DNA from 2 places in the Xenorhabdus bakwenae genome. Region 1 is predicted to be linked to the other one. Evidence: predicted binding sites of a transcription regulator. Region 1 holds the regulator's gene; the other holds the start of a gene.
What was found. The regulator PhoB, encoded in region 1, activates phosphate uptake and scavenging genes when phosphate is short. The targets are predictions, from matches to a motif close to CTGTCATAAAACTGNCNNAT.
Positions count from the first base shown of each region.

Region 1 (16,136 bases):
AGCGTCAAGACGATACCCGCAATCCCCGGCATGGTCAGGGTTGCCCCCGGCAGCAGGGACATAATACCCACGATCAGCACCAGGTTAGCCAACAACGCAGAACTCGCAATCAGACCAAACTTGCGGTAGTAAATCACCATAAATACGACAGAAGCAATCAGGCCCCACAAACACGCTTCAAGGCCCTGCTCAATATTCTGCAAGCCCAGAGTTGGCCCAATCGTACGCTCTTCCACAATCTGGATTGGTGCAATCAACGCCCCTGCCCGCAGTAATAGTGATAACTGACGAGCTTCTGCCGGATTGCTAATACCGGTAATGCGGAAACTGTTACCTAAGCGTGACTGAATCGTGGCAATGTTGATAATTTCTTCTTGCTTAACCAAAACCGCACGACCATTGGCATCTTTCTTGCCACTGTCCTTATATTCCACAAACAGCGTTGCCATTGGCTTTTGCAGATTATCTTTGGTGAAATTAGACATTGCTGTGCCGCCCGCGCTATCCAGGGAAATATTCACCTGTGGATAACCGTTCTCATCAGTACTGGAGGTCGAATCGGTGATATGGTCGCCCGTCAGGATAACGCGCTTATACAGTACAACCGGGTTACCATCACGAGTGTCTTTCACTTCTGAATCAGCCGGAATGCGGCCATACTGCACGACATTTTGATCAACACTGGTATTGACCAGACGGAATTCCAGAGTTGCAGTTGCCCCCAGGATTTCTTTCGCGCGGGCAGTATCCTGAATACCAGGCAGTTCAACCACAATGCGGTCTGCACCTTGGCGTTGAACCAGAGGTTCTGCAACCCCCAATTGGTTGACACGATTACGCAAGATAGTGATGTTCTGCTGTACTGCATAAGAACGAGCTTCACGCAGACGTTCATCACTCATCACCACTTTCAGCGTGCTGTTGGCTTCATTAGAGAACACCAAATCACGGTGACGAGGTTCAAGATAGCTTTCTGCTTTAGAACGTGCATCGTTATCACGGAAACGAACTTCGACGCCATAATTATCCGTTTTGCGGATAGTCGAATAAGGGATGCCTTGATCACGCAGTTCAGAGCGCAGGCCATCAATATTCTGTTCCTGCAATTTACTCAGCGCGGTTTCCATATCCACTTCCATCAAGAAATGGACACCGCCACGCAGGTCAAGACCCAGTTTCATCGGTTCAGCACCGACTGCCCTTAACCAGACAGGTGTTGCAGGCGCGAGGTTCAATGCGACAACATATTGTTCACCTAGTGCAGAAACTAACGCTTCACGCGCACGAAGCTGCACATCAGTGTTATTGAAACGAGCAAGAATTGCGCCATTTTCCAATGCAATGGACTTGCTCTTGATTTGATCTTTTTCTAAAACATTACGGACTTGGTCCAGCGTTTTTTCACTGGCGGCGATGCCTCGCACGCCAGTAATTTGTACAGCCGGATCCTCACCATAAAGGTTGGGAAGTGCATAAAGCAAACCGATGAGGATCGCAGCGATCAGCATCAGATACTTCCACAAAGGATAACGGTTCAACACGGCAGTTCCCTTCGGGAAAATCGGAAAATTAAATAGCCTTCATTGTACCTTTCGGCAAAATGGCAGCAACGAAGTCACGTTTGACAGTTATTTCTGTGGTGTCATTCAAGGCAATAACTACATAGCCGGTATCAGACACTTTAGAGACACGACCCACCAAACCACCAGAAGTCAGCACTTCATCCCCTTTGGAGATGGAATCCATCAGTTTTTTATGTTCTTTGGTGCGTTTTTGTTGTGGACGCAGGATCATGAAATAGAAAATCAAACCGAAAACAACCAGCATGATAATCAGAGAATATGGGCTTCCCTGAGTTTGCACTGGTGCGCCAGCAGCTGCCGCAGCTTCAGAAATAAAAAAACTCATCAAATTTCCCTCATTGTTATCGAAAATGTGACTGTCGAAAACATTGCTATTAAAATCGACAGTGGCTCGATCAAAAACCAGCCCAATATGCTACACATATTGAGACTGATTAGTCACGATAAATTATATATTTAACGGCGGAACGGGTTTACCGATCTGCTGATAAAACGCTTCAACAAACTGTTCCAGTTTGCCTTCTTCAATGGCCTGACGAATTCCAGCCATCAAGCGCTGATAATACCTTAAATTATGTATCGTATTCAGCCTTGCACCAAGAATTTCGTTACAACGATCAAGGTGATGGAGGTATGCCCGGCTATAATTGCGGCAAGTATAGCAGTCACAATGCTCATCCAGGGGAGATGTATCTTCTTTATGTTTGGCATTGCGGATTTTGATAACCCCTTCGGTCACAAACAGGTGACCATTGCGGGCATTACGAGTTGGCATCACACAGTCAAACATATCGATACCACGACGAACGCCTTCAACCAAATCCTCTGGCTTGCCGACGCCCATCAAATAGCGAGGCTTATCCTGTGGGATCTGAGGGCAAACATATTCCAGAATACGGTGCATATCTTCTTTCGGCTCACCGACGGCCAGTCCCCCTACAGCGTAGCCATCAAAGCCGATTTCCACCAGCCCTTTTATGGAGATATCACGCAAATCTTCGTAAACACTCCCCTGAATAATACCAAACAAGGCATTTTTATTATCCAGCTCATCAAAACGTTGACGACTGCGGGCAGCCCAGCGCAATGACATTTCCATGGAACGCTTCGCATAATCCCAATCAGCAGGATAAGGCGTACATTCATCAAAAATCATGACAATGTCAGAACCCAAGTCATATTGGATTTCCATAGATTTTTCTGGGCTGAGGAACACAGGCGTTCCATTAATTGGGTTACGGAAGTGAACGCCTTCTTCCTTGATTTTACGCATGGCACCGAGACTGAAAACCTGAAAACCGCCAGAGTCAGTCAGAATGGGGCCTTGCCACTGCATAAAATCATGCAGGTCACCATGCAATTTCATGATTTCCTGTCCCGGACGCAACCAAAGGTGGAAAGTATTCCCCAACAGGATTTGCGCTCCTGTTTCTTTCACCTCTTCTGGTGTCATACCTTTTACCGTGCCATAAGTTCCCACTGGCATAAATGCCGGTGTTTCCACCACGCCACGATCAAAAATCAAACGACCACGACGGGCATTTCCATCCGTCTTTTGTAACTCAAATTTCACTTAACCTCCAGACATCAGAAAAACAGTCTGATGCTATGTTTAGATATCATTCAAATCAGCGGGGCTGAAATGAAGAATATTTTGATTTTAAACTCTTTTATTACAAAACATTAAATTGATTTCAGCACCGTTTCTTCTGGTACTCACTCTTTTAATACCCGTTCTTTTGCCGCCATTTTATTGCGATTAATAAACATTGCATCGCCATAACTAAAAAAGCGATATTCTTTTGCTACCGCTTCTTTGTAGGCATTCATGGTATTCTTATACCCGGCGAACGCAGAAACCAGCATGATAAGGGTGGATTCTGGCAGATGGAAATTGGTGATCAGGGCATCGACAACCTGATATTCAAATCCAGGATAGATAAAAATTTGGGTATCATCAAAAAATGGCGCGATAATCCCATCCTGACAAGCTCTTGCGGCACTTTCCAGCGAACGGACCGATGTTGTCCCTACAGCAATAACCCGATTACCACGCGCTTTACATGCCAGCACCGCATCCACGACATCCTGTGGTACTTCCGCATATTCGGCATGCATCACATGATCTTCGATGGTTTCCACTCGCACAGGCTGGAAAGTACCGGCACCAACGTGCAAGGTGACAAAGGCCATCTCAATGCCTTTTGCACGCAAGGCAGCCAAAAGGGGTTCATCAAAATGCAATCCGGCAGTTGGTGCCGCCACCGCGCCTGGGCGTTCACTATAGACTGTCTGGTACAACTCACGATCCGCATCTTCATCAGGACGAGCGATATAAGGCGGCAGAGGCATATGACCAATTTGATCCAAAATGGTCAATACATCACGCTCATCATCAAAACGGATTTCAAACAAAGTATCATGACGCGCCAGCATCGTTGCCTTAATGCTCTGCGCTTCACCAAGGATAAGTTCAGCACCTTCTTTCGGTGCTTTGGAAGCACGAACGTGAGCAAGCACTCGCTTACTATCCAGCATCCTTTCGACTAAAACTTCCAACTTTCCCCCCGTCGCTTTGCGGCCAAACAGGCGCGCAGGGATAACGCGGGTGTTATTGAAAACCAATAAATCTCCGGCTTCCAGCTTCTCCAGCACATCAGTAAAAACACCGTGTGCCAGCTTGCCTGTTTCACCATCAAGGGAAAGCAGGCGGCAGGCACTTCGCTGTGGCTGGGGATAGTGAGCAATCAGCTCTTCTGGCAGTTCAAATGTAAAATCAGCGACACGCATTTTATCTGTATCATTCAAAAAAACAGGCGGACTAGTCTAGTGCTGCAAGCGCAAGGGTGCAACAAAGAAGCACCTGGTTTGACTATTTACGGTATACTCTCGCTATGAATTTTCTCGCACACCTTCATTTAGCTGCATTAGCGGAAAGTTCCTTACTGGGGAATTTGATGGCAGATTTCGTCCGTGGCTCTCCAGAAGGCGCATTCTGTTCTGATATTGTAGCCGGTATCCGTATGCACCGTCGGGTAGACAGTCTGACGGACAAGCATCCACTTGTCCTGGAAGCGCGCAAATTATTTCGCCCCGAATATCGGCGCGTTGCCCCCATTACCCTTGATATCATCTGGGATCACTTTCTTTCTCGCCATTGGGACAAATATGAAAAAAAATTACTCCTTGCCCGAATTTGTCAATCTTGCCCGCAACAATATAGAACCTCATCTCGCGTCAACCCCTGAAAAATTTCGGGAATTGAATAACTACCTCTGGTCACAAAACTTATTCATCCGTTATGCCGATATGTCATGCATCGCCAATGTCTTACAGAGCATGGCACGCAGGCGCCCAAAATTATCCGCATTGGCAGGATCGTATCAGGATATTGAAAATCATTACCTTGATTTTGAAGCATTATTTTGCCAGTTCTATCCAGAAATGATGTCACTAGCAATAAATAAGCATCTGTTTGAGTAGCCACTATCTTGAACTTTTCACAAATAGTTTTATCTTATGTAGTCTAAAAGGAATTAAAAACCGTTTATTGATAGGTAAAAACTATTATATTGATTGGTATTTTATTCTTTATTGCTATAACCTAATTCCTTATGCTGTAACCCGTTTTTACATAACACCTTTTAAAATCACAGGAGTCAATTATGGTTTTAGTCACCCGCCAAGCCCCTGACTTTACAGCTGCCGCAGTTCTCGGTAACGGTGAAATTGTTAATAACTTCAATCTGAAAAAACACCTGAATGGCCGTGCTGCTGTTATTTTCTTCTGGCCAATGGATTTTACTTTCGTTTGTCCTTCTGAGCTGATTGCTTTCGATCATCGCTATGAAGAATTCCAGAAACGTGGTGTTGAAGTTGTTGGTGTATCCTTCGACTCTGAATTCGTTCACAACGCATGGCGTAAAACTTCAATCAACGAAGGTGGCATCGGCGAAGTCAAATATCCAATGGTTGCTGACATCAAACGTGACATCATGAAAGCTTACGGCATTGAGCACCCAGAAGCCGGCGTTGCTCTGCGTGGTTCTTTCTTGATTGACAAAAATGGTGTTGTTCGCCATCAGGTGGTTAATGATCTGCCGCTGGGCCGTAACATTGATGAAATGCTGCGTATGGTTGACGCTCTGCAATTCCATGAAGAGCACGGCGAAGTTTGCCCTGCACAATGGGAGAAAGGCCAGGAAGGTATGGGCGCTTCACCGGAAGGCGTAGCAAAATACCTGACCAAAAACGCGGGCAAGCTGTAATATCCCACCAAGCGTTCATCATACTGTGTTATGAAACGCGCCAAACCAGCCGCTCAGTCGGCTGGTTTTTCTAATCTGAAATTTCTTTTTTCACTGACTTCCGCGCGAAAAATCATCTTTTAAAAAACCTGAGCTTTAGATAAGGTGAGTTACGAAGTCGTAACAAAAGCAATATAAACGCCCAAATGACTTAACAGTGGCTAATAACAAGAAGCTTATCCTCAGGAGATCAACACATGTTCAAGGCATGGAAAATAACACTTATCACTATATCCCTATTTATTTCCACCCCACTTTATGCTGCTACTGAGCCTGCTGTTGAAGCCAAACAAGGCATGGTTGTCAGCTCACAACGCCTTGCTTCACAAGCTGGCATAGATATTCTAAAAATGGGCGGGAACGCCATTGATGCGGCGGTTGCCGTTGGATATGCCGAGGCAGTGGTTAATCCCTGCTGTGGCAATATTGGTGGTGGTGGATTTATGACCATCCATCTTGCCAATGGAAAAGATACTTTCATTAATTTCCGTGAAACAGCCCCTGCCGCAGCCAGCGCTGATATGTATCAGGATAAAGATGGAAACGTTATCAAAAGTGCCAGCCTGTATGGTTATAAATCAATTGCTGTACCGGGTACAGTAATGGGATTTGAAGAGGCATTGAAAAAGTATGGCACATTAACTCGTGAACAAGTCATGGCACCCGCCATCAAACTGGCGCGCGAAGGCTATATTCTGACCCGTGGAGATACCAATATTCTGGACACCACAGTTAAGCGTTTTGCTCAAGATCCAGAAGCTGCCCGTATTTTTCTGCGTGAAAATGGTAAGCCATTCGAACCCGGGGACCGGCTCATTCAAACCGATTTAGCCAACACGCTGGAAATGATTGCCAAACACGGGCCTGATGCTTTTTATCACGGCAAAATTCCCCAATTAGTTGCAGAAGCGTCAAAAAAATCAGGCGGAATTATTACCGCAGCGGATTTCGCCAATTATCACATTACAGAAACCGCTCCTGTCACCTGTAGTTACCGAGGCTATAAATTCATCTCTTCTCCGCCGCCCAGCTCTGGTGGTGTTACGTTATGTGAGATATTAAACGTCATTGAAGGCTACGATCTTAAATCCATGGGATTCAACTCTGCTGCTTATATTCACACATTGACAGAAGCCATGCGCCACGCCTATATGGATAGAAATACCTATCTGGGCGATCCAGTCTTTATCAATAATCCGCTTGATCGACTGTTGAGTAAAAGCTACGCCGAATCAATCAGAAAAGACATTCAACCCAATAAAGCCACCCCATCAGTGAATGTTCAACCGGATATGGGTCCCCATGAAAAACCAGAGACTACCCACTATTCCGTGGTAGATAAAGAAGGGAACGCAGTATCAACCACTTACACCATCAATGGACGTTTTGGTGCTGTCGTGATTGCCCCAGGAACCGGCTTCTTCCTCAACGATGAAATGGACGACTTCACAACTAAAGTCGGTGAGAAAAACCTGTATGGGTTAGTACAAGGTGCAACCAACTCGATCGCCCCCGGTAAGCGCCCACTATCATCAATGAGTCCAACTCTCGTGACCAAAGATAATAAAATCTTCCTGGTCTTGGGTTCTCCGGGAGGCTCACGCATTATCTCCATTACGCTACAAGCTGCCCTGAATATCCTCGAATTCAACATGCCACCACAAGAAGCTGTCGATAGCCCACGGTTCCACCATCAATGGCTACCAGACGAGGTCTATTATGAGCAACGTGGGCTGTCGAAAGATACCCTGAATTTACTGGAAAAAATGGGTTACAAAATGGTGGAACAGACACCGTGGGGAGCAACAGAGTTAATTATGATTGGATTGCCGGGTGCTGCCGGCGTTGCCCCGGAATCATCAGGTAACGATTCAGCCGTATCAGGTATTGTCCATGAAGGTTACATCTACGGTGCTAACGATGCACGGCGACCTGCCGGTGCCGCTATTGGTTATTAATTCAGCATAAATAAACGAAAAAGGTGGGCTGATTTCAACAGCGCACCTTTACCATCTTATAACATCACTTATCCATGTTTATCATGAATAGACTTCATTCCTACTTCTCTTCAGGCTGCACTTCATACTTTGGGAGCTTTACGCCGCCGACAATGCGGTCATAGATAGCGCACACAACCATCGTCAGTAAAGTAGGCAGTAACCAAGCCAAACCTTGATCCGATAATGGCAGATGCTTCGCCCACTCAGGCAGTAAATGAGTGAGGTACTCAGAAACTTTTATGGCATCCAAAACCCCAAACAGCAAACTGACAGACATGGCAGGAGCCAAAATACGGGTGCAGTTATGCCACCAACGGGTTGTAAAGCTCAGTAATATCAGCACGATACAGGGAGGATAAATGGCCGTCAGTACGGGAAGTGAGAACTTAATCAAGTGACTTAAGCCCATGTTAGAAACCAACATGGAGAATGTGCCTAAAATCAGTACCAGAGTACGGTAGGATAATGGCAAATAACGGCTGAAAAATTCAGAACAAGCACACGTCAAGCCAACAGCAGTCACCATACAAGCAACGAAAATCAGTACCGCGAGGAAGAAACTGCCATAGTTACCAAAAATGCTTTGGACATAGGCGTGCAAAATCGCAGCCCCATTATCTGCGGTAGGCACTAATGTGCCACTGCCTTCCCCAAGTTTGAACAAAGAGAGGTATACCAGCGTCAAGCCAAGACCGGCAATCACGCCAGCCCACATAGCATAGCGCGTCAACAGGGAAGAAGCCGCAACCCCTCTGGAACGAACAGCGTTAACAATAACAATCCCGAATACCATTGCAGCCAGTGTGTCCATGGTCAAATAGCCATTGACAAAGCCATTTGAGAACGGAGTTTCCCGATAAGTTTCAATAGCAGGAACAGGGCCACCTGCCGGCCACAACACAGCCGCAATTCCTAAAATGGCTAACGCCACGATTTTGATTGGGGCCAATATATGGCCAACACTATCCAGTAGTTTGCCCGGATACAATGAAATCAGCACCACGAGTGCAAAATAGATCACACTATAGATAAATAGAGGAAGATCACCTGTTCCGGTAAGTGATGCCATACCCACTTCAAAAGAAACCGTTGCAGTCCTGGGGGTTGCAAACAGGGGGCCGACAGCTAAATAGCAAACAGTTGCCAGAATCAGACCTGCCGTTTTCCCAATCGGTGCACTGAGTGCTTCAATGCCCCCACCCACTTTTGCCAACGCAATGACAGTAATGACCGGCATGCCAACAGCAGTTAGCAAAAAGCCAGCGGCTGAGATCCAAACATTCTCTCCTGCCTGCAAGCCAACCATAGGCGGAAAAATAATATTTCCCGCACCAACAAACAAGGCAAAGGTCATAAAACCTAATGCCCAAATATCCTTAGATGATAAACGGTATGCCATAATGATTGCTAATGTATTATTGCCAAAAGAGATGCATTTGCGACAGTAACTATCGCAAGTACTTGAATTTTCACTGGCGAGACCGAATTCTGATTTAACAGTCAGTGATCAACATAATATTCACTGATAATCGCAAGATACAGAATGATAGTAGTAATAACAGCTAGAATCGCCAACAACTGCCCCCAAGTAAAACTTTTATAGCGCTAAAAGGCAAGTGTAAAACCAAAAACCAGAATAATGTACTGAACTGGTTTTTAAAATCAGTTATTATTGTTATCTATCATTGAATACACACTATATGATTTGTTCATTTTCTGCTCGCGCACATTTTTTGTTCATGCTAACGCATAAATCATTTTGTCGTAAAACGGTTTTTGGCAGAGGCAATAAGCCGAGATGCCAATAAAAAGCTAAACACTGAGCCTTTCCCTAAAGTACTCGCAATATCAAGATGAGTATTATAGTGATGCAATGCATGTTTCACTATCGATAAACCTAACCCATTCCCCCCAGTTTGACGTGAGCGGGCCAGATCGACGCGATAAAAACGTTCTGTCAGACGTGGTAAATGTTCCGCACTAATTCCACCGCCATTGTCTTCCACTTTGAACTGTGCACCTTGGGAAACATCTCGCCAGCTCACCTCAATCCTTGTGCCCGGAGGGGTATGTGTAATGGCGTTATAAACAAGGTTGGACATTGCACTGCGTAATTGCTCTTCATTACCAAACACTTTCAGCCTTTCATCAATATCAAACACAATATCGTGCTGCTCATTTCCCAAGGCCAATACTTTTCGTTGTAATACTTCTCGTTGCAATACTTTCAATATGTTGGGAACATCCACGACTTCATTCATGTTCACTTGTGGTCCCCCTTCAATTTTGGAAAGATGCAGCAGTTGTTGCACCAAACCATCCATTCTTCGTATTTGTTCCCGCATTGTACCGATGACTTTCTGGTTTACGTTAGTGTTGAACGCCTGATCCTCCATCATTTCCAGATAACCTTGCAGTACAGTGAGAGGGGTTTTGAGTTCATGACTTACATTGGCAAAAAAAATCCCGTCTGGCATTTTCCAACTGTCGTTTTTGGGTGATGTCGCGTGCGACCATCAATAATTGCTTCTCAGAATAAGGCATAATGCGGAACTCTATCATATTGCCATTATTCAATTCGATGGACAGAGGGTGGGAAAAATCATTCGCTGTAATATAACGGCTAAAATCAGGATAGCGAAGCAGGTTGAAAATATGCTGACCGTTATCCTCAGGCCAGCGGAATCCAAGTAAATGCTGAGCCAGACGATTACACCAAAAAATATTGCCCTCCGTGGTCATTATCACAATGGCATCCGGCAACGATTCCGCCCCACTGCGAAAGCGCTTGATGAGTAATGCAAGTTCACGACGTCGTTTGCGATTGCGTTGCTGCAACTGATAAATACCATAAAAGATAGGTTCCCAGCCGCCACGACCGGCGGGCGGTAACATATTGCGATCCAGCCATAACCAATCGGATAATTTCAGTAAATTATAGCCATGCCATATCAGAGCCAAAAATAGTGCAATAACCAGCAACCATGCTAACTGACCGATGAAAAGAGACAAAATGACAGCGGGCAAGCAAAAAAGCACAAGCCCCCATACCAACTTTTTCCAGGATAAACGCTCAAGCACGCGACTTTACTCCGAACAATCAATAGCGGGTAGAAAAGCGATAACCCGTCCCCCGCACCGTCTGTACCATCCTTGCGTGACCCCCTATCTCCAGCGCCCTACGCAAGCGGCGAATATGTACATCAACCGTACGATCTTCCACATAAACATTTGTTCCCCACACATAGTTGAGTAGCTGCTCACGACTATAAACACGCTCAGGATGAGTCATAAAAAAGTGGAGAAGTTTGAATTCAGTTGGTCCCATGTCCACATCTTGTCCATGACTGGAAACGCGGTGGGATGACGGATCCAGCGCTAATCCATCCATATCAATAATCTCTTCCGACTCTATAGGTGAAAGGCGGCGCAAAACAGCCTTAACCCGGGCAATCAATTCCTTGGGTGAAAAAGGCTTTGTTATATAGTCATCGGCACCGACATCTAAGCCATGTACCCTATCTTCTTCTTCCACCCGAGCCGTGACCATAATAATAGGGATCGCCTTAACGTTATTATCCCGTTTCATTTGCCGGATAAGTTGTATTCCCGAACCTCCCGGCAGCATCCAGTCCAATAATACCAAATCAGGATAAGGCTCAGACAAACGTCTTAGCGCCGTATCGTAATCTTCCGCTTCAATGGCCTGATAACCGTTTTGTTCCAGAGCAAAACAGACCATTTCACGAATCGGCACTTCATCTTCAACTACCAAAATGCGTTTAACCATGGTTAATTCCGTTAATGTCATTAAGGTCAGTGAGTTCACGACAAAACATTATGAGTCAATTTTATGACACTTTGATGAAACCTCTTACTCCTCAATTAGCAAGAGACAAACTGGCTCCCAAAGAAAATTTTGCAACTTTGTCATATTTCACTGTGGATGCGAAGTAGCTCGAAAATTCAGTAAAGAATGTCGAATTGCACAGGACATCCCTCAAACTGCCATTATAATTAACCCCTGCAACAAGCAAGGAAGTAACGGGCGGGAAAATCATGCGAATTATTCACACATCTGACTGGCATCTTGGCCAATATTTTTTTACTAAAAGCCGCGCTGCTGAACATAAGCATTTTTTGCAGTGGCTGATTGAAAAAACCATTCAATATCAAGTTGATGCACTAATTATTGCCGGCGATATTTTTGATACTGGTTCGCCCCCCAGCTACGCACGTGAACTTTATAACAAATTCATTGTGGCATTACAGCCTACAGGCTGCCAGCTTGTCATTCTTGGTGGAAACCACGATTCTGTTGCCACACTTAACGAATCAAAATCCCTCCTCTCTTACCTGAATACCCTTGTGATTGCCAATGCTGAAACTGAAGATATCACACAGCAAATAAAGCTTCTGAATAACAGAGATGGCAATGCAGGGGCCATTCTCTGTGCCATTCCCTATCTGCGGCCACGGGATATTATGACCAGTCAGGCAGGGCAATCGGGCGTACAAAAGCAACAGGCACTACAGGATGCCATCTCCGGGCATTATCACAAGCTCTACCAACAAGCCTGTGCATTACGAGAACAGCTCGGCCAGCCATTACCGATTATCGCCACGGGTCACCTCACTACGGTGGGCGCTTCCACTACAGATTCCGTTCGAGATATTTACATCGGCACATTAGAGGCCTTCCCCGCACAGTCATTCCCTCCTGCTGACTATATTGCACTAGGGCATATCCACCGCCCGCAAGTCATCGGTAAATCAGCGCATATCCGCTACAGCGGTTCTCCTATTCCACTCAGCTTTGATGAAGTGGGACAGGAAAAAAGTGTCTGCTTAGTGGACTTTAAATCAGGCAAACTCGATAACATCACACTGTTACCAATCCCACATTATCAGCCTATGCAGCTTATTCGTGGTAATTTGAAACAAATCGAAGAGCAATTACACGTTTTCAAGGAACATCAGGGAGAGCGCCCGGTTTGGCTGGATATTGAAGTCGCAACCCAGGATTATCTGCACGACATCCAAAAACGCATTCAGGCCCTAAGTGAAGGGTTGCCTGTTGAGATTATCCTGCTACGCCGCAGCAAAAGCGCTCGCCAACGGTCACTGTCAGAACAACATAAAGAAACGCTTACCGAGCTAAGTGTAGATGAAGTCTTTGAGCGACGTTTAGCGCTGGCAGAAATCGATGATCTTGCCCAAAAACAACGCCTGACCACTCTATTTAAACAGACGCTGGATGATATTTCTCAGCAATAACCTGAAGAGAACATGCCATGAAAATTCTTAGCTTACGGCTGAAAAATATCAATTCCCTGCAAGGTGAGTGGAAAATTGACTTTACGGCAGAACCCTTTGCCAGCAATGGATTGTTTGCCATTATCGGCCCAACGGGTGCAGGGAAAACATCTTTATTGGATGCCATTTGCCTCGCCCTTTATCATGAAACACCAAGGCTCAACACTATTTCTGCCTCGCAAAATGAACTTATGACCCATCATACCGCAGAGTGTCTTGCTGAAGTAGAATTTGAAGTCAAAGGCGTCGCTTATCGGGCATTTTGGAGTCAGCGTCGTGCTCGTAACCAGGTAAATGGCAAACTCCAGCCCCCAAAAGGAGAATTAGCCCTCAAAAAAGAGGGAAAAATCCTGGCTGATAAAATTCCAGAGAAAAAAGAAAAAATAGCCGAAATAACTGGGCTGGATTTTAGCCGTTTTACCAAATCCATGCTTTTGTCACAGGGGAATTTTGCCGCATTTTTGAATGCACAGGATAAAGACAGAGCCGATCTACTGGAAGAGCTAACCGGTACAGAAATTTACGGCATGCTGTCCCAAGAAATTTATCAACGCCATAAAGAGGTGCAATCTGAGCTGAATATCCAACAAACCAAAGCCGCTTCCATTGAGTTACTCACGCCAGAACAACAACAGACATACCAAAACCAACAACAGCAGCTCATTACAGAAGAAACCCAACTCAGCCAACAAATGAAAGCCTTGCAAACAGCTGAACAGTGGCTTTTGCGACAGGATGAGCTACAGCAATCACTGGTCAGCAGTGCTTCACTTTTACAACAAACTGAACAAGACATTCAGGAAGCACAACCTCAATTGCAACAACTTGCTGCTGGCGAACCCGCAGAGAAAATCCGTCCATTATGGGATGCCCAAAACCGAGCCATCCATGAAAAACAGCGGATCATAGAACAACGCACAAAAATAGAGTATGAGCGCCAACAACAACTGGCCATGCTGCAACCTGCCGAACAGCAACTGACACAACTGGAAAAACAGCGGGAAGAACATCAACAGCATCAAAACCAACAAGAAACGCTCATCTCAGCGCAAATTATGCCGCTCGATCATAAAATTGATATCCAATCCAAAGATCTGCTGAAACTTGAGCAAGAGATTGCAGGACAAAACCGTGACCTCACAGACATCTTATCCCAACACCAAGCGACACAGGACCAAACAGCAGCTTTAAATAGCGAACAAAAGGCGTTGGAATCCTATGATGAGCAGCACCCTTATTACCGCAGTTTGGACAGCAAACTGCCTGAATGGAAACAACTATTCACCCGCCAGAAAGAGCGACAAGAAAAAATAGATCAGCTTACCCAAAGCACCCAACAAATTGCCTCAGAGCTTGCCCGCACAACCGATGATTTACATACCTTGAATGCAGAGTTAGCCAAACAACAAGAACAGAGCCAAATACTGCGCAACAGCCTTGCCACTGCGGCAAGCCAACTCACAACTTTGCAGCAAAAGCATCCACTAGAACAATTACAAAAAAATTTAGAAAATTATCAGAAACAATTAGTATCACAAAACCAACTGGAGATCTTACTTCCCCAGATCCAGCAGTTACATACCACGATCTCAGCCGATCAAAACCAATTGATCCAATCTCAAGCATTGGTAAAAGCCTTACCTGATCAGATCACAATCCTCAATCAACAATTGGCAGATAAGCAGCAACATTATGACGATCTCACCAATCGAATTCGTTTAGAACAACAAATAGTTAGCCTGGAAAAAGAACGGTCACAATTAAAAGCAGGTGAATCTTGCCCGCTGTGTGGTTCAACTCATCATCCTTTAATCAACGAATACCAGAATATTGCCCTACCACATTCAGAAGAGCGTTTGAAAACGCTGCGCCAACAGATTGAGCAATTGCAAGAAAATCGTGCAACCCTACAGCAAAAACAACAGATTCAACAGCAGCACTGCGAGCAATTGCAGCAAAATATTGCACAATACAATATTAAATTAGCAGCATTGGTTAAACAGTGGGAACACCATTGCCAGCAGTTACAAGCTACAGAATTACCGATGAAAGCAGAGACGGTTAATCACTTTATCAGTCAGCGACAATCTACTTATCACCAATACCAAGCTCAACAAAAAGCACTTTCACAGGCAGAGAAAAACTATCAAGCAGCCGAAAAAGCACTTGCTGCCAATCGGGAGCAATACCAGGCTTGTGAAAAGAATATTGAATTGGAAAAATTCAAACAGGATTCAGCCCAAAAACAATTGGCAGAAAAGGCGGAAGAAGTTCAACTAATAGAAGCTCACTACGCAGCGACAGCACAACAGTTAAACACACAATTACAGCCAACACCTTTCACACTCCCAGCCCCCTATGAAACAGAAAACTGGCTGCAACAGCGTGAACAGGAATTAAAAAACTACCACAATTCACGAGAAAAGTGGCAGCAGCTACAAAAAGAGCAAGCAGCCTTGCAAAGCAAACTGGGTGAACTAGACAAACAAAAAAATAAGCTCTCCACTCATCTTCATGCTTTGAATGAACAGCAGAAACAACAAATACAGTTATTGGAACAAACACGCCAGGAACGTCATCGTTTATTTGGCGAACAATCCATCATTGCCGTTCGTCAGGCTTTGCAACAAAAAACCAATGAACTGGAAACGAGCCACAAACAAGCAACTTTCCATCTGCAAACACTGCAAAATAAAATGAGTCAATTAATCGGTGCTGCCAGTGAAATAGAAAAAAGCCACCTCGCCGCCGAAGCAAACTACAAACGTGCTGCCAGCCATTTCCAAACAGGCTTAGAACAGCAAGGCTTTCCTGATCAATCATCCTTTGAACGTGCTTTATTGGAACCGGAACAGCGGGAAAAATTACAACAATTACAAGAAAAACTTGAACAGCAACAATTGCAGGCCAAAACACGCCACCATGAATCA
Region 1 covers NZ_CP119194.1:3,641,996-3,658,131, forward strand. Annotated here, with positions in the region: gene secD (protein translocase subunit SecD) at 1-1,541, opposite strand, end outside; gene yajC (preprotein translocase subunit YajC) at 1,570-1,908, opposite strand; gene tgt (tRNA guanosine(34) transglycosylase Tgt) at 2,032-3,156, opposite strand; gene queA (tRNA preQ1(34) S-adenosylmethionine ribosyltransferase-isomerase QueA) at 3,300-4,373, opposite strand; partial or broken gene PXH59_RS18120 (acyl carrier protein phosphodiesterase) at 4,478-5,066, shown strand; gene PXH59_RS18125 (peroxiredoxin C) at 5,249-5,851, shown strand; gene ggt (gamma-glutamyltransferase) at 6,088-7,848, shown strand; gene brnQ (branched-chain amino acid transport system II carrier protein) at 7,949-9,289, opposite strand; partial or broken gene phoR (phosphate regulon sensor histidine kinase PhoR) at 9,645-10,971, opposite strand; gene phoB (phosphate regulon transcriptional regulator PhoB) at 10,991-11,680, opposite strand; gene sbcD (exonuclease subunit SbcD) at 11,950-13,167, shown strand; gene PXH59_RS18155 (SbcC/MukB-like Walker B domain-containing protein) at 13,185-16,136, shown strand, end outside.

Region 2 (16,136 bases), 530 kb from region 1:
GCATTAAGCGGCTCTCTGAAAATGTTCCTTTAAGCGGTTAATTTAAATATCTTTATGACTAACATCACAAATTAAAGGTGATTTTGCAGTTCTTTTATACTCGATAAACGTCAGGTTGCAATCCGCAAGACGACGCGAGACCTTATATTTCCCCGCTGCGCAGGGAATGAATACAACAACGAAAATATCTGCCAGATGCCAGATATTAATTTTGCGGCACCACGGTCAACGCTTTTTTTACGCCAGAAGCCGAAGATTGCGGTTCTTTCACGCCTCACCGAGAAGCGGCGGGCAACGTAATTGGCAATTAACTCCAGTGACAAACACATGACAAAATAAACCAGCGCAACGAATAAAAAGACTTCCATCGGATAAACCATACTGCGGCTATTCACCTGGGTCGCCAAAAATGACAGTTCTGCCACACCAACGATATACGCCAATGAGGTATCCTTAATTAACGCAATCCACTGATTGATGAATGAAGGCACCATCATACGCAATGCCTGCGGCAAAACGATATGCCAAAGCACTTCCCAACGATTGAAGCCCAGTGATAACCCAGCCCGCCATTGACCATCACCAATCGCTAAAATTCCCGCTTTAACACCATGTGCTAAATAAGCCGAAGTAATCAATGCCAGCGCACAGACAACGGTCGTAATTTCAGGGATCTCCATCCCCAATACGACAGGCAACAAAAAGTACGTCCAGAAAATCAGCATAATGACCGGAATAGCGCGAAAGAAACCCAGTACTGCCGCCAACAGGTTGGCCCAAAAACCACGCAACATCGCCAGAGCAACGCCACCCAGAATACCCAATACAATGGAGATCGTCCCCGCTATGATGCTGATGACCAGCGTCAATGCCGCGCCTTCCAACGGCCCATCGGGAAAGGTTCCCAATAGCAAATAACGCCAGTTTTCTGCAATAACAGTAAAGTCCATATCAATACCCTCTCGCCACTGTTTTCTGTTGGCGCCATTGTCCCCAGCCTTCCATCACCGCAATAATGGCGATGTAGAGTACTGTCGCCACACCAAATGCCTCAAAGGTTTGTAAGGTTTGGGTTTCCACCTGACGAGAAGCATAGGAAAGTTCTGCCACCCCAATCGCCATGGTTAATGATGAATTCTTGACAATATTCATGTATTGCCCCAACAAGGGTGGCATGGCTATTTTCAATGCCTGTGGCAATACAACGTACCGCATGGCCTGCCAGCCCGTTAAGCCCAATGCATGAGCAGCATATTTCTGCCCGCGTGCGACGCCCTGAATGCCCGCACGTAATTCTTCCGCCACAAACGGGGCTGAATAAAGGGTTAATCCAATAAATCCCGCCAAAAATTCAAAGGATGGCCATGCCAGTGTCAGACCGAAAATCAGGGTGTCGTGGGGCGTGTTCAGCCACATCATCGCCTCTTGTGGCAGAATTTGCCCGGATGCGAAATACCAGAAAAACAGTTGTACCAACAAAGGCGTGTTACGAAATACCGTAGTGTAAACCGTCACCAGCCAGCGCAGTGGCTTGATTTGGCTATCCCGTACCGCCGCAATGACAAAACCCAGTAAAGTAGAAGAGATCATGACACAGGCAGAAAGCCACAAGGTGATCAGAAATCCCTGCCAAAGCCACTGAAGATATTCAGGAGCCAGTAAATGCTCAGTAATCAATTGCTCAAACATATCATTCACCGCATAAACAAACAGCAAAGCCCCGAAATAACGGGGCTAATCAATTGGTGTTCTTAAATGGAAGCACTAAATGGAAGCACTAAACAAACATTACTGTTTTGCCTGATCCTCTAACGGAGCAAATTTAAAATCACCTCGCGGTTGAGCGGATTTAGTTTCCGGGCCAAACCAGCGATTGTAGATTTTCGCTGCTTCACCCTCTTTTTCCAATTTCACTAAGGTTTGGTTAACCGAATCCACCAATCGTGTTTCCCCTTTGGAGGCCGCAACTGCTTGATATTCACGAGTAATGCTGAAAGGGGAAATTTCAAAATCGGCTTTCTGGGCTTCCGGTACATTTGCCAGCAAACCGACCAGTTTCGCATCATCCTGCGTAATCGCCTGAACATTGCCATTTCTTAAAGCCGCAAATGCCAGCGGCGTATCGTCATAAGAGATCACTTTGGCAGTTGGATAACGCTCACGCAGGGTAATCTCCTGTACTGTTCCCTTATCTGCCCCAATACGCAGTTTGGCAATATCATCCGGCTTGGTCAGAACGCCTTTGCGGGCAATGAACTTCTGGCCCGTGGCAAAATAAGGAACGGAGAAATCAACTTGCTTTGCACGTTCGTCAGTGATGGTGAAATTAGCGGCAATTAAGTCGATTTTTTTTGGAAGAAAGCAAAGGAATACGGTTTGCCGGATTTGTTGGGCGCAATTCCAGTTTCACCCCTAAATCATTAGCAATCGCATTGGCGATATCGACATCATAGCCTGCCAATTTTTTCGTTTTGGGATCGATAAAGCCAAATGGTGGGTTACTGTCAAATACCGCAATACGTACCGTGCCGGCTTTTTTAATGTCATCAAGTTTATCTGCTTTTGCCACTCCTGAAACCAAGGCCAAACCGGTCAGCAGAGCAGTAACTGCTACGCGAGATTGATTGCGGATCTTCATTGTACACCCCTGTTGGTTATTAATTTTTATCTATCAACAAAAGCTATCAATTTAGATATAGCACCTGAAATAATATAAAATACTATATTTATTCCAGTTAGGAATAAAAACTAGTCTTTTTGGGTGAGTAATTTCTCCAGCTTATCACCCCCAATATGACGAAAGTCCTGTCCTTTGACGTAATAGAAGATAAATTCACAAATATTTTGGCAACGGTCACCAATGCGCTCAATCGCGCGGGCACAGAAAAGCGCCGTCATGACATTCGGAATCGTTCTGGGATCTTCCATCATATAGGTCATGAGCTGACGGATAATACTTTCATATTCCTGATCAACTTTTTTGTCTTCACGGTAGATACGGATAGCCTCTTGCAGATCCATACGGGCAAAGGCATCCAACACATCATGCAACATTTGGATCGTGTGGCGTCCCAATGATTCCAAGCTAACCAGCAAGGATTGCTGTTGATGTGAAAATCTTTCAAGCGCAGTCTGGCAGATCTTATCGGCAACATCGCCAATCCGCTCCAGTTCAGCAATGGTCTTTGAAATAACCATGATCAGACGCAAATCACTGGCCGTCGGCTGACGTTTGGCAATGATGCGAACACACGCTTCATCAATCGCCACTTCCATCATATTGACTTTCTGGTCATCCTCAATCACTTGCCGCGCCAACACTTCATCCTGGTTGTGCATCGCCAGAATCGCCTTACTGAGCTGTTCTTCCACCAGCCCGCCCATTGTCATCAATTCTGTACGAATATGTTCCAGTTCAGCATTGAACTGACCGGAGATATGTTTGCTGAGATTCAGATTATCCATATTATGCTATACCCCGTATTAACCGTAACGGCCGGTAATGTAATCTTCGGTCTGTTTCATCTTCGGTGTGGTAAACAATCTGTCCGTATCGCTAAATTCAATCAGTTCACCCAGGTACATAAATGCCGTGTAATCCGAACAGCGAGCCGCCTGCTGCATATTGTGGGTGACGATCACGACGGTATATTCCGATTTCAGTTCGCTGATCAACTCTTCAATGCGCCCTGTCGAGATGGGATCAAGTGCCGAACAGGGTTCATCCAGCAACAAAACCTCTGGACGAATAGCAATACCACGGGCGATACACAGACGCTGTTGTTGACCACCAGAAAGGCTATGCCCACTCTGGTGCAATTTATCTTTGGTTTCATTCCACAATGCCGCTTTGGTCAACGCCCATTGGACACGTTCGTCCATCTCTGTTCTGGGCAGTTTTTCAAACAGGCGCACCCCGAAAGCAATATTGTCGTAAATGGACATCGGGAATGGTGTCGGCTTCTGGAAGACCATCCCAACTTTGGCACGTAGCAAGGCAACATCTTGCTTGTCTGTCAGGATATTGGTGCCATCCAGAATAATTTCACCCTCAACGCGCTGATCACCGTACAATTCATACATTTTATTGAAAATACGCAGTAACGTGGATTTACCACAGCCCGATGGCCCGATGAATGCCGTTACCTTATTTTGTGCGATATCCAGCGTAATATTTTTCAACGCATGAAACGTGCCGTAATAGAAATTCAGATCACATACCTGAATTTTACTTCCTGCGATTTTATTGACTGCCATGTTGTTTATCGCCGTATTGTTTACTGAAATAACGTCATTAGCCTTATTCATCAGTATTTGTCTCTTTAATACTTTCTGCTTTTGTTCCTTTGAAAAACATCAGTCCTTTTTCTTCACAAACAACGCACGCGCCACAATGTTAATGAGCAATACACATAGAGTAATCAACAATACCCCCGCCCATGCCAACTGTTGCCAGTCGGAGAATGGACTCATGGCAAACTTGAAAATAGTGACAGGCAAGTTTGCCATCGGCTGGTTAAGATCGGTGCTCCAGAACTGGTTGGAAAGCGAAGTGAACAACAATGGAGCCGTTTCACCGGCGATACGAGCAATAGCCAGCAATACACCGGTCATAATGCCGGATATTGAGGCTTTCAACGTGATGGCAGAGATCATTTTCCATTTTGGTGTGCCCAGTGCATAAGCGGCTTCACGCAAGTTATCCGGCACTAGTTTCAGCATGTTTTCCGTTGTACGAATAACAATGGGGATCTGCAACAGTGCCAGTGCAATGACGCCTGCCCAACCCGAAAAGTGCTGCACTTTTGCCACCACAACCGTGTAGACAAACAATCCAACCACAATCGAAGGCGCTGAAAGCAGGATGTCATTAATAAAACGGATGATTTCTGCCAGCCATGAACGGCGGCCATACTCCGCCAGATAAATGCCCGCCATAATCCCCAATGGCGTACCAAACACCGTCGCCCAGAAGATCAGCAAACCGCTACCCACAATGGCGTTTGCCAGTCCACCGCCCTCGGTATTGGGAGGAGGCGTCATTTCAGTAAACAACGCCAGCGACATACCATCGATACCTTTAGTGACAGTGGAGAATAAAATCCAGCCCAGCCAGAATAAACCGAATGCCATCGTCATCATGGAGAGCATCAGCGCCAGCCGGTTTTTCTGACGACGCCATGACTGCATACGGCGACGGCTTTTCATCTCCGCGTCATTTACTGTATTGGCGAAAGGGGCGGGTTGCTCATTGATGGTTGTCATCTCAGCGCTGCCCCTCATTTTTTGCCAGACGCAGAATCATCAATTTTGATAACGCCAGGACAATAAAAGTGATGACAAATAAAATCAGCCCCAGTTCCATCAATGCGGCGGTATGCAGGCCTGATTCAGCCTCAGCAAATTCATTTGCCAATGCAGAGGTAATACTGTTCCCCGGCATATACAGAGACACACTATCAAGTTGGTAGGTATTACCGATAATAAAAGTGACCGCCATTGTTTCTCCCAATGCCCGGCCAAGCCCCAACATGACGCCACCAATGACACCATTTCGGGTATACGGCAAGACGATATGCCAAATCACTTCCCATGTTGTACAACCAATACCATAGGCAGACTCTTTCATCATCACAGGGGTCTGTTCAAACACATCGCGCATGACAGAAGCGATATAGGGGATAATCATGATGGCAAGAATGACACCCGCCGCCAGAATGCCGATGCCAAAGGCAGGGCCGGAGAATAGCGCACCCACGATGGGAATACTGGAGAACACGTCACCAACGGGTTGCTGAAAATAGGTGGCAAACAGTGGAGCGAAAACAAACAGCCCCCACATGCCATAAACAATGCTGGGGATCGCGGCCAATAACTCAATCGCCATACCCAACGGACGTTTTAACCAGTTTGGTGACAATTCCGTCAGAAACAGGGCGATACCAAAACTCACGGGAACCGCAATAATCAGGGCAACTAACGAAGTCATCAATGTGCCATAAACCGGTATCAATGCGCCAAACATCCCTGCCGGCGCATCCCACTCTTTGCTCCATAAGAACGCAAAACCAAATGCTTGTATACTCGGCCAGGAAGCAATGATCAGCGAAATGATAATGCCGCCCAGCAGAAATAAAGTTAACAACGCCGCTAACTTAACCAGAACGCTGAAGATAATGTCACCCTTTTTGCTTGGTGCTTTCAGTGCCGTTTTACGTTCGGCCATACGCATCATTCTCATGTTAGGTTATGTCCCCTTAATAAAAGGGGAAATTACGCTTCCACGCTGCACGCACCTGGCTGACCACTTCTTCCGGCAGGGTGGCATAATCTAGCTCTTTCGCTTGTTGTTTGCCGTTGTTATAAGCCCAATCGAAGAATTTCAGCACTTCTGCACCCTTGACTGCATTTGCCTGCTTTTTGTAGATGAGAATGTATGTAGTCGAGGTAATTGGCCACGCATTATCGCCTTTCTGGTTTGTCAGATCTTGGGCAAAGCTGTGGCTCCAATCTGCCCCTTTAGCCGCCGCACTAAAGTTCTCTTCGGTAGGCGCTAGCACAGCTCCCTCCGCTGAAACCAGTTTGGTATAAGCCAGGTGATTCTGCTTTGCATAGGCATATTCGACATAACCAATCGAACCCGGCAGACGCTGAACAAATGCAGCAATCCCGTCATTACCTTTACCGCCCAATCCTGTTGGCCATTTGACGGTCGAGCCAGCCCCGACTTTTTGTTTCCAATCGCTACTAACTTTGGACAGGTAACTCGTAAAAACGTAGGAAGTCCCTGAGCCATCCGCGCGACGAATCACGGCAATGTTTTGCTCTGGCAGTTTGAGATCGGGGTTCAACTTTGCAATCGCCGGATCATTCCATTTATTGATATGACCCAGATAGATATCACCAAGGGTTTTACCATCCAGAACCAACTGACCCGCTTTAACACCGGTAATGTTCACTGCCAGCACAATCCCACCGATGACCGTTGGAAACTGGAACAGACCATCAGTCGCCAATTTTTCGTCAGACAGCGGGGCATCAGAGGCACCAAAATCAACGGTATTCGCAATAATCTGTTTTACACCCCCAGAAGAACCGATGCCTTGATAATTGATTTTGTTACCCGTTTCTTTCTGATAAGAATCCGCCCACTTGGTATATATCGGAGCAGGAAATGTTGCACCTGCCCCCGTCAGGCTGGCGGCGGCAAATGAAGACAGGGATGTCATGGCAAATACAGTAACCATGATGCTCGCCACGGTGGTACGCATTGATTTCATACTATCTCCTGTTGGAATACACATCATTAATGAAAAATAAATGACAGGTATCGCTGACAATCTGATTTTCAGGTAAGAAAATGATTCAATAAAGAAAATAGGTGAATGCAATGACAATAAGATGTATGAATGATGACATTTTTATGACAGGCGGTTTCGGCAGTGCCTTATTTTGCGTCCAATGCGATTCTTATGTTGCACTCAATGGAAGATATACACGAATGGACAGCCCCTGTTTTTCACTGCTCCCCACCTGAATATCTCCCCCGTGGCTATCAATGATACGGCGGATGATCGCCAACCCCAGCCCCACGCCCTTATTTATTTCGCCCCTATTATTTATTTCACTTTTATTATTTCCCTGCATAAAAGGCTGAAATAAAATGGCGGCGGCTTCTTTCGTCATTCCAGTACCGTTGTCCTCAACCTGAAACCAGCCAAATTTTTCTGTTGAGCCACTACTGATACGAACCCATCCATTGCCATAACGCCGGGCATTAGTCAACAGATTGACCAGTACACGTTTGATGGAAAAGGAATGGGCTAAAATGAAAATCGAACTTGTCGCTAAACGATTTTCAATATCGGTATCTGCCGCACAACGCTGTTCTGCGGCAATCACCTCTTTAAGCAACCCGTTCAATTCACAGCATGTCATCGGCATATCCTGCCCTGCCCGCTGATAATCAATGAATTGATCAATCATGGCATTGCACTCTTCAATGTCCTGATGAACCGATTCTGCCAGAAAATCATCTTTTCCCTCCATCATTTCCATCGCCAGACGAATACGGGTAAGCGGAGTGCGCAAGTCATGGCTCACGCCAGCCATTAATACCGCCTGATCGCTTTCCTGTGATTTCAGCTCCGTGGACAATTGGTTAAGCGCCCTAATCACGGAACGGATAGCGGGCGTCCCCCTTTCAGGCACTGATGAGCCTCTTTTTCCTTTTCCCATGTCGATAACGGCATTCTGCATGGCTTTCAATGAATGTCTCTGGACAGCGGAATATCGCCCGAACATCATGAACACGGACAATACCACCGCAAAAACACTGATAAAGAGATAGGGAAATACCGCGTTAAAAGGGAGCTTTTCTAATACCACCAGCAGTAAGGTAACCAGAGCGCTGAACAGCAAGCTGCCCAGCACTAAGTACAGAACACAGAAAAACAAAGTACGCAGAGAAAGCCAAATCTTTTTTACACTGGGCTTTTTCATACCTTGTTTCCATCAGGAACAAAAACGTATCCCAGCCCCCAAACCGTCTGGATATAACGCGGATGGGCAGGATCTTCTTCAATCAGGCGACGCAGACGGGAAATCTGGACATCAATGGAACGCTCCATCGCACCATACTCTCGTCCCCGAGCCAGATTCATCAATTTATCCCGTGATAATGGCTCACGTGGGTGAGAAACCAACACCTTCAACACGGAAAATTCCCCACTGGTCAAAGGTAACCATTCATCTTGATGAAACATTTCACGCGTTCCAAGATCAAGTTTAAATTTCCCGAACTTGATCACCGCATCATCCGGCGTCGGTGCCCCCGGCAGTTCTTTCGCCTGTCGCCGCAGGACAGCACGCATACGTGCCAACAATTCACGCGGGTTAAACGGCTTGGCAAGATAATCATCAGCGCCGATTTCAAGCCCCACAATCCGATCAACCTCTTCCCCTTTCGCGGATATCATGATGATCGGGATCGCGTTATGCTGACTTCTCAACCTTCGACAGATAGACAACCCATCTTCGCCCGGCAACATTAAATCCAGGACAATCAATTGAATAGATTCTCTGGTCAATAAACGATCCATCTGCTCTGCATTTGCGGCGCTACGCACCTGGAACCCCTGTTCGGATAAATAGCGTTCCAGTAACGCCCGCAAGCGCATATCATCATCAACAACAAGGATTTTATAACTCTCTTGCATGTTTCAGCTCCCAAGATGCTCCATGCCCGCAACATCCATTACTTTCACAGAAAACCCATAACCCCAATAGAAACTTAACCGCATGTATTTTAAGGCAACTTATGCCAAAGGCTGATAGCGAATTTCCAGTATCCAGTAAGTCACCACGCCATTCGGTGTCATCACTGTGACTTCATCATCAACCTGCTTACCCAGTAATGCCCTCGCCACCGGAGAATCAATGGAGATCCACTTCCTGGCAGGATCGAATTCATCCGGCCCTACCAAACGAAACAGGTGTTCCTCTTCATTCTCGTTTTCAACTTTTACCCATGCCCCAAAAAAGACTTTCCCTTCTTGGCGCGGGTCAGGATCGACAATTTGCAGTACATCCAGTCGTTTGGACAAAAACCGTACTCGGCGGTCAATTTCCCTTAACCTTTTTTTACCATAAATGTACTCTGCATTCTCTGAACGATCCCCCAATGCAGCGGCATCTGAAACCGCTTGGGTAACTTTGGGACGTTCAACTTTCCAGAGATATTTCAATTCCTGATCAAGTACATGCCAGCCCTCTCGGGTAATATAGTGACTCTTGGCCATGAAAAACTCACTTGAGAAAAAGGATTAATGGCGCAGTACTATATCTTATCAACTTTCATCAACCCAATCCCAATTCAGAAGATATTTGATGAATTCTGCTGCAACATAACTGAAATATCGCGCTAAACTGGAAATTATCGCGCTCAGCACGTATAAATGGAGCCAGTTTGAACCATGCCGATACTGTTTCAGATGAAATTTGATCTTATCCGGCTCTGTCTGCTGATGTCTCAGAATATCTACAGGCCCTAAAGAAGTTGAAGAAAACAGACCATGAATGAATCTTTAAGTCGAATCATTGCCGGTGAGCTACAGGCTCAACCACAGCAAATCCTAGCTGCCATTTCCCTGCTTGATGAGGGAAATACAGTTCCCTTTATCGCCCGTTACCGTAAAGAGGCCACCGGTGGTCTGGATGACACACAGCTCCGCCAACTCGAAAGCCGTCTCGGTTATCTGCGTGAACTGTCCAACCGCCGTCAGACTATCCTGAAATCAATTGAGGAACAGGGAAAACTAACTGTTGAGCTGACAGAAGCGATTAACGCTACACTGAGCAAAACTGAGTTGGAAGATCTGTACCTGCCTTATAAACCTAAACGCCGTACCCGTGGACAAACGGCCATTGAAGCTGGATTGGAGCCGCTGGCTGATCTGCTGTGGCAAGATCCACAACAAGAACCAGAACTGGCGGCGGCGGCCTATGTCAATGCCGACAAGGGCGTTACTGATACCAAGGCCGCATTGGATGGCGCACGTTATATCCTGATGGAGCGTTTTGCCGAAGATGCAACCTTGCTGGCGAAGGTACGTGAGTATTTATGGAAAAATGCTCACCTGGTTTCCAAGGTTATCGAAGGTAAAGAGGAAGAAGGTGCAAAATTCAGCGATTATTTCGATCACCACGAAGCCATCGCCACCGTTCCTTCCCATCGTGCCCTTGCTATGTTCCGTGGACGCAATGAAGGCATCCTGCAACTCTCTTTGAATGCAGACCCACAATTTGAGGAAGCGCCAAAAGAGAGCCACTGCGAACAAATTATTACCGATCACCTGAACCTGCGCCTGAACAATGCACCGGCTGACAATTGGCGTAAAGCCGTGGTGAGCTGGACATGGCGCATCAAGGTGCTGCTGCATCTGGAAACCGAACTGATGGGCACCCTGCGTGAGAAAGCCGAAAACGAGGCCATCAACGTATTCGCCCGTAACCTGAATGACCTGCTGATGGCTGCGCCTGCGGGTATGCGTGCAACAATGGGACTGGATCCGGGTTTGCGTACAGGCGTAAAAGTCGCCGTTGTTGACGCGACAGGCAAACTGATTGCTACCGATACCATTTATCCGCACACCGGACAGGAAAACAAAGCGGCTGCCATAGTCGCAGCGCTGTGCACCAAACATCAGGTGGAACTGGTTGCTATTGGCAACGGCACCGCATCCCGTGAAACAGAGCGTTTCTTTGTTAACGTGCAAAAACAGTATCCTGATGTTACGGCACAAAAAGTCGTGGTCAGCGAAGCGGGAGCTTCTGTCTATTCCGCATCTGAATTGGCTGCACTAGAATTCCCTGATTTGGATGTTTCCCTGCGTGGTGCAGTCTCCATTGCCCGCCGCTTGCAAGATCCACTGGCTGAACTGGTGAAAATCGAACCCAAATCCATCGGTGTGGGTCAATATCAGCATGATGTTAGCCAGACCCTGCTTGCCAAAAAACTGGATAACGTGGTTGAAGACGGTGTAAATAGCGTCGGTGTTGACCTGAATACGGCCTCTGTTGCCTTGCTGACTCGCGTTGCTGGCCTGACGCGCACTGTTGCCCAAAATATTGTGAACTGGCGCGATGAAAACGGTCGTTTCGACAACCGTAATCAATTATTGAAAGTCAGCCGTCTGGGGCCCAAAGCCTTCCTGCAATGTGCAGGCTTCCTGCGCATCAATCAGGGTGATAACCCGCTGGACGCTTCAACGGTTCACCCAGAAGCCTATCCCGTGGTTGAGAAGATCCTGGCAACAACCCAGCAGACACTGCCTGAACTGATGGGCAACCCGGCTAATTTGCGTAACCTGAGCGCCCAAGAGTTCACGACCGAAAAATTTGGGATCCCGACCGTCACCGATATCCTGAAAGAGCTGGAAAAACCGGGGCGCGATCCACGTCCTGAATTTAAGACTGCCACATTTGCCGATGGGGTTGAAACCATGAACGACCTGCAAGCAGGCATGATCCTGGAAGGTACGGTCACTAACGTGACCAATTTTGGTGCATTCGTGGATATCGGTGTCCATCAGGATGGTCTGGTTCATATCTCTTCCCTCTCCGATCGCTTTGTGGAAGATCCACACACCATCGTCAAGACAGGTGACATCGTGAAAGTGAAGGTGATGGATGTTGACCTCAACCGCAAGCGTATTGCATTAACCATGCGTCTTGATGAGCAACCAGGCGAAACCCAAGCCCGCCATAGCGCCCAAGAAGGTAACCGCCAGGATCGCAATAATCGTAACGGTAATGGCAGAAACCGGCCTGCTTCGCGTTCAGGTTCTGCGCCTTTAGCCAACAGCGCCATGAGTGATGCATTGGCTGCGGCTTTTAACAAAAAACGTTAATCAATAAAAAACGTTAGGTGGCTTAAAATGATTTCCTGAACTGGCCTAATTGTGCCAGTTCGGGATCTTTAATATCTGAAAAAATCATGATTTTCATCATCATAATTCTATTCATTGCTAACGTTATAAATTTGAATACGTTATGACATCTGCATATTTTAGTTAATTCTTCGTATAATCCATTTCGCAATAAATCTCATCATAATGGGAACTTATTGAATAATATAAATCATCAATAATACTCCAATGTTCTTATACCCAATGGGTTTCGCATTTTAGGTATAAAGAACGCATTCGTACTGTTGAGGAAAAGTCATGAATAAATATATCCAACGCAGTTTTGATCTACTCAGCAATATACGTTTCTTCAACCTTTCCACCCATGAACCAGATGAAGATTCAGCCTGGCCATCGACAATGTTCTATATTCCGAAATACAATCCACTGACACTAATCTGGTACTCAAAGCAAGATACCCGACATTCGCAAGAATTACATATCAATCCCCGTGTCAGCGGTGCAATCTACAGTAGCCGGGTCATGCCTGATTCATCGCTGGATCTGACCGGCGCCCAATTCGTTGGCTATGCCCGCCAAGTCCCCGATGAGCGACTACAGGAAACCTATGACTATTTTTTCTTAAAAACTTATCCTGATGAAAATATCAGACAGAAAAAAGCCCGTCCTATCAGTGACTATCAAGGCCACGCCATACGCCGTTTCTATGAATTGGCGATTCGGGCATGGTGGGTATACGATTCGGATGCCTGGAGCCAACATCAAGATGATGAACGTATACAGGTTCCACTGAGTGAATTACTTTATCCTCCAAAAGGTTAGTAAATACCGACAAATGATTTGTTAAATTAATAATAAAATTGAAATCAATGAGCCTTGTTTATTAACGAGGCTTATCAGTAAAAATTTTTTCCGAATATTCCCCCTTCTTAATAAAAATTTATTTTCAATAAAACCACCATTAATTTGATTAATATCAATTCATTTCCACATTATTCAGGATAAATGGCTAACATCGCAATTGCGTATTATTATCATTAACAACTATAATTCAGAGAAATTACCATACTTTTTTCTTGTGGTTCTTCCATTATTGAGGATAATAATTCTTATAATCACTTATTTTTTCAATTAGCGTGGAGATTTATATGGTTCTTATTCCAGAACGCAGATATAAAATTCTGGGATTTTCTCCAAAGATTACCCCAGCTTACCGACAAAAATTATTGTCACTCGGCATGTTACCTGGTTCAACATTTCAGGTCATTCGCTTCGCTCCATTGGGCGATCCAATACAAATCGAAACACGCAGAGTTAACCTTACCCTTCGTAAACAAGACCTGGCATTTCTCATGTTACATGAAGATCTGAATTAGCAAGGCCCGAAGTCAATTTGGTACTGAAATATATAAGGTACGAAATTCACTTTCCTGATTGGCAGAAAGTATGATGAAACAATTAACCATTGGCCTGATTGGTAATCCCAATGCCGGCAAAACAACGCTTTTTAACCAGCTTACCGGCTCTCACCAACGCGTGGGAAACTGGGCTGGCGTTACCGTAGAACGCAAAACCGGCCACTTTACCACCCATAACCATCAGATCGAACTTGTCGACCTTCCCGGCACTTATTCCCTTACCACCATTTCCGAGCAAACTTCCATTGATGAGCAAATCGCCTGCCACTATATCCTCAGTGGTGAAGCAGATATGCTCATCAATGTTATTGATGCGTCTAATCTGGAACGTAACCTTTATCTCTCACTGCAATTGATTGAACTGGGTGTTCCCTGCATCATTGCGCTGAACATGCTGGATATCGCCCAAAATCAACGCATCAAGATTGATATTCCTGCACTGGAAAAACGTCTTGGCTGTCCGGTCATCCCACTGGTTTCAACCCGTGCCACAGGGATAGATACGCTAAAAAAAGCCATCGACAATTACCCTCAGCATACCCGCCCTGTACAGGTTAATTATCCTGATGCGTTATTGCAGGAGATTTCCCACCTTTCCAGCCAGATCGCAGAAAAATTCACATCACAACAGCGCCGCTGGCTGACTTTACAAGTCCTGGAAGGGGATATTTACAGCCGTGGAGTATCCGGCCTGGCTCACGCACAACTGGCTGAAAGCAGAGAACGCTTACAAAAACAACAAATCGAAGAACCTGACCTCATCATTGCAGGCTCACGCTATCAAACCATCAGTGAAATTTGTCTGGCAGTCATTGATACCCGCACAGCCACACCCAACAAACTGACTCAAGCGTTAGATGCCGTTATCCTGAACCGCTGGTTGGGTCTGCCTGTCTTCCTGTTTGTCATGTACCTGATGTTTGTACTGGCTATCAATATTGGTGGAGCCTTACAGCCTATCTTTGACGGCGCTTCCACCGCCATTTTTATTGATGGCATGCAATGGCTCGGCCATACTCTCCATTTTCCACATTGGTTAACGGTGTTCCTTGCTCAAGGCGTTGGTGGGGGTATCAATACCGTACTGCCGCTGGTTCCCCAAATTGGCATGATGTACCTGTTCCTCTCCTTTCTGGAAGATTCCGGCTATATGGCTCGGGCGGCATTTGTCATGGACAGGCTGATGCAAGCCCTGGGGCTGCCGGGTAAATCCTTTGTGCCCCTGATTGTTGGCTTTGGTTGTAACGTGCCTGCCGTCATGGGTTCAAGGACACTGGATGCGCCGCGTGAACGCCTGATTACCATCATGATGGCACCGTTTATGTCCTGCGGGGCAAGGTTGGCGATCTTTGCCGTCTTTGCTGCGGCTTTCTTCGGCAAAGAGGGCGCAAGCATCGTTTTCTCCCTGTATATTCTGGGGATTGTCATTGCCATCCTGACAGGGCTGCTATTGAAATTCACGCTAATGCGCGGTGAAGCATCGCCATTTGTCATGGAACTGCCGGTCTATCACGTTCCCCATGCCAAGACCCTGCTGCTCCAGACATGGCAAAGGCTGAAAGGTTTTGTCATACGCGCAGGTAAAGTGATTGTCGCAGCAAGCATATTGATTGGTGCCCTGAACAGTTTCTCCTTCTCCGGTAAGGCCGTAGACAATATCAACGAATCGGCGCTGGCTTCCGTCAGTAAAGTGCTGACTCCTGTTTTACAACCTCTCGGTGTGCATTCCGATAACTGGCAAGCCACCGTCGGGCTTATCACTGGCGCGATGGCAAAAGAAGTGGTTGTAGGAACCCTAAATACCCTCTATACCGCAGAAAACATTGCTCAAGAGCCATTTAATCCCGATGAATTTAATTTATTGGATCAACTAAAAGATTCGTTCGCAGAAACGTGGGATAGCCTGAAAGAAACCTTCACTTTGAGCGCACTTTCTAACCCGATTGAAGCCAGTAAAGGTGATGGCAACATGGATCGCAGCTCTATGGGAACCATGAGCGCCAAATTTGGCTCTGCCATTTCCGCTTACAGTTACCTGATTTTCGTGTTGCTGTACGTACCCTGCGTTTCCGTGATGGGTGCCATTGCCCGTGAGACCAGCCGTGGCTGGATGATATTCTCGATTCTGTGGGGATTAAACGTCGCTTATTCTCTGTCAGCCCTGTTTTATCAAATCACAACGTTTTCAGCTCATCCACAAAGTAGCCTGATCACCATTCTGGCCGTGATCCTGTTTAACATTCTGATAGTTATTGGTTTACGCCGCGCACGCAGCCGAGTCACTGTGACA
Region 2 covers NZ_CP119194.1:3,109,691-3,125,826, reverse strand. Annotated here, with positions in the region: gene PXH59_RS15695 (amino acid ABC transporter permease) at 111-950, opposite strand; gene PXH59_RS15690 (amino acid ABC transporter permease) at 952-1,689, opposite strand; partial or broken gene PXH59_RS15685 (ABC transporter substrate-binding protein) at 1,789-2,638, opposite strand; gene phoU (phosphate signaling complex protein PhoU) at 2,749-3,465, opposite strand; gene pstB (phosphate ABC transporter ATP-binding protein PstB) at 3,484-4,257, opposite strand; gene pstA (phosphate ABC transporter permease PstA) at 4,357-5,265, opposite strand; gene pstC (phosphate ABC transporter permease PstC) at 5,267-6,226, opposite strand; gene pstS (phosphate ABC transporter substrate-binding protein PstS) at 6,258-7,280, opposite strand; gene PXH59_RS15655 (ATP-binding protein) at 7,471-8,502, opposite strand; gene ompR (osmolarity response regulator transcription factor OmpR) at 8,499-9,218, opposite strand; gene greB (transcription elongation factor GreB) at 9,318-9,800, opposite strand; gene PXH59_RS15640 (Tex family protein) at 10,074-12,410, shown strand; gene PXH59_RS15635 (pyridoxamine 5'-phosphate oxidase family protein) at 12,726-13,250, shown strand; gene feoA (ferrous iron transporter A) at 13,577-13,804, shown strand; gene feoB (Fe(2+) transporter permease subunit FeoB) at 13,878-16,136, shown strand, end outside.
Region 2: the regulator PhoB is predicted to act here: its motif matches at 7,411-7,430, upstream of pstS (phosphate ABC transporter substrate-binding protein PstS).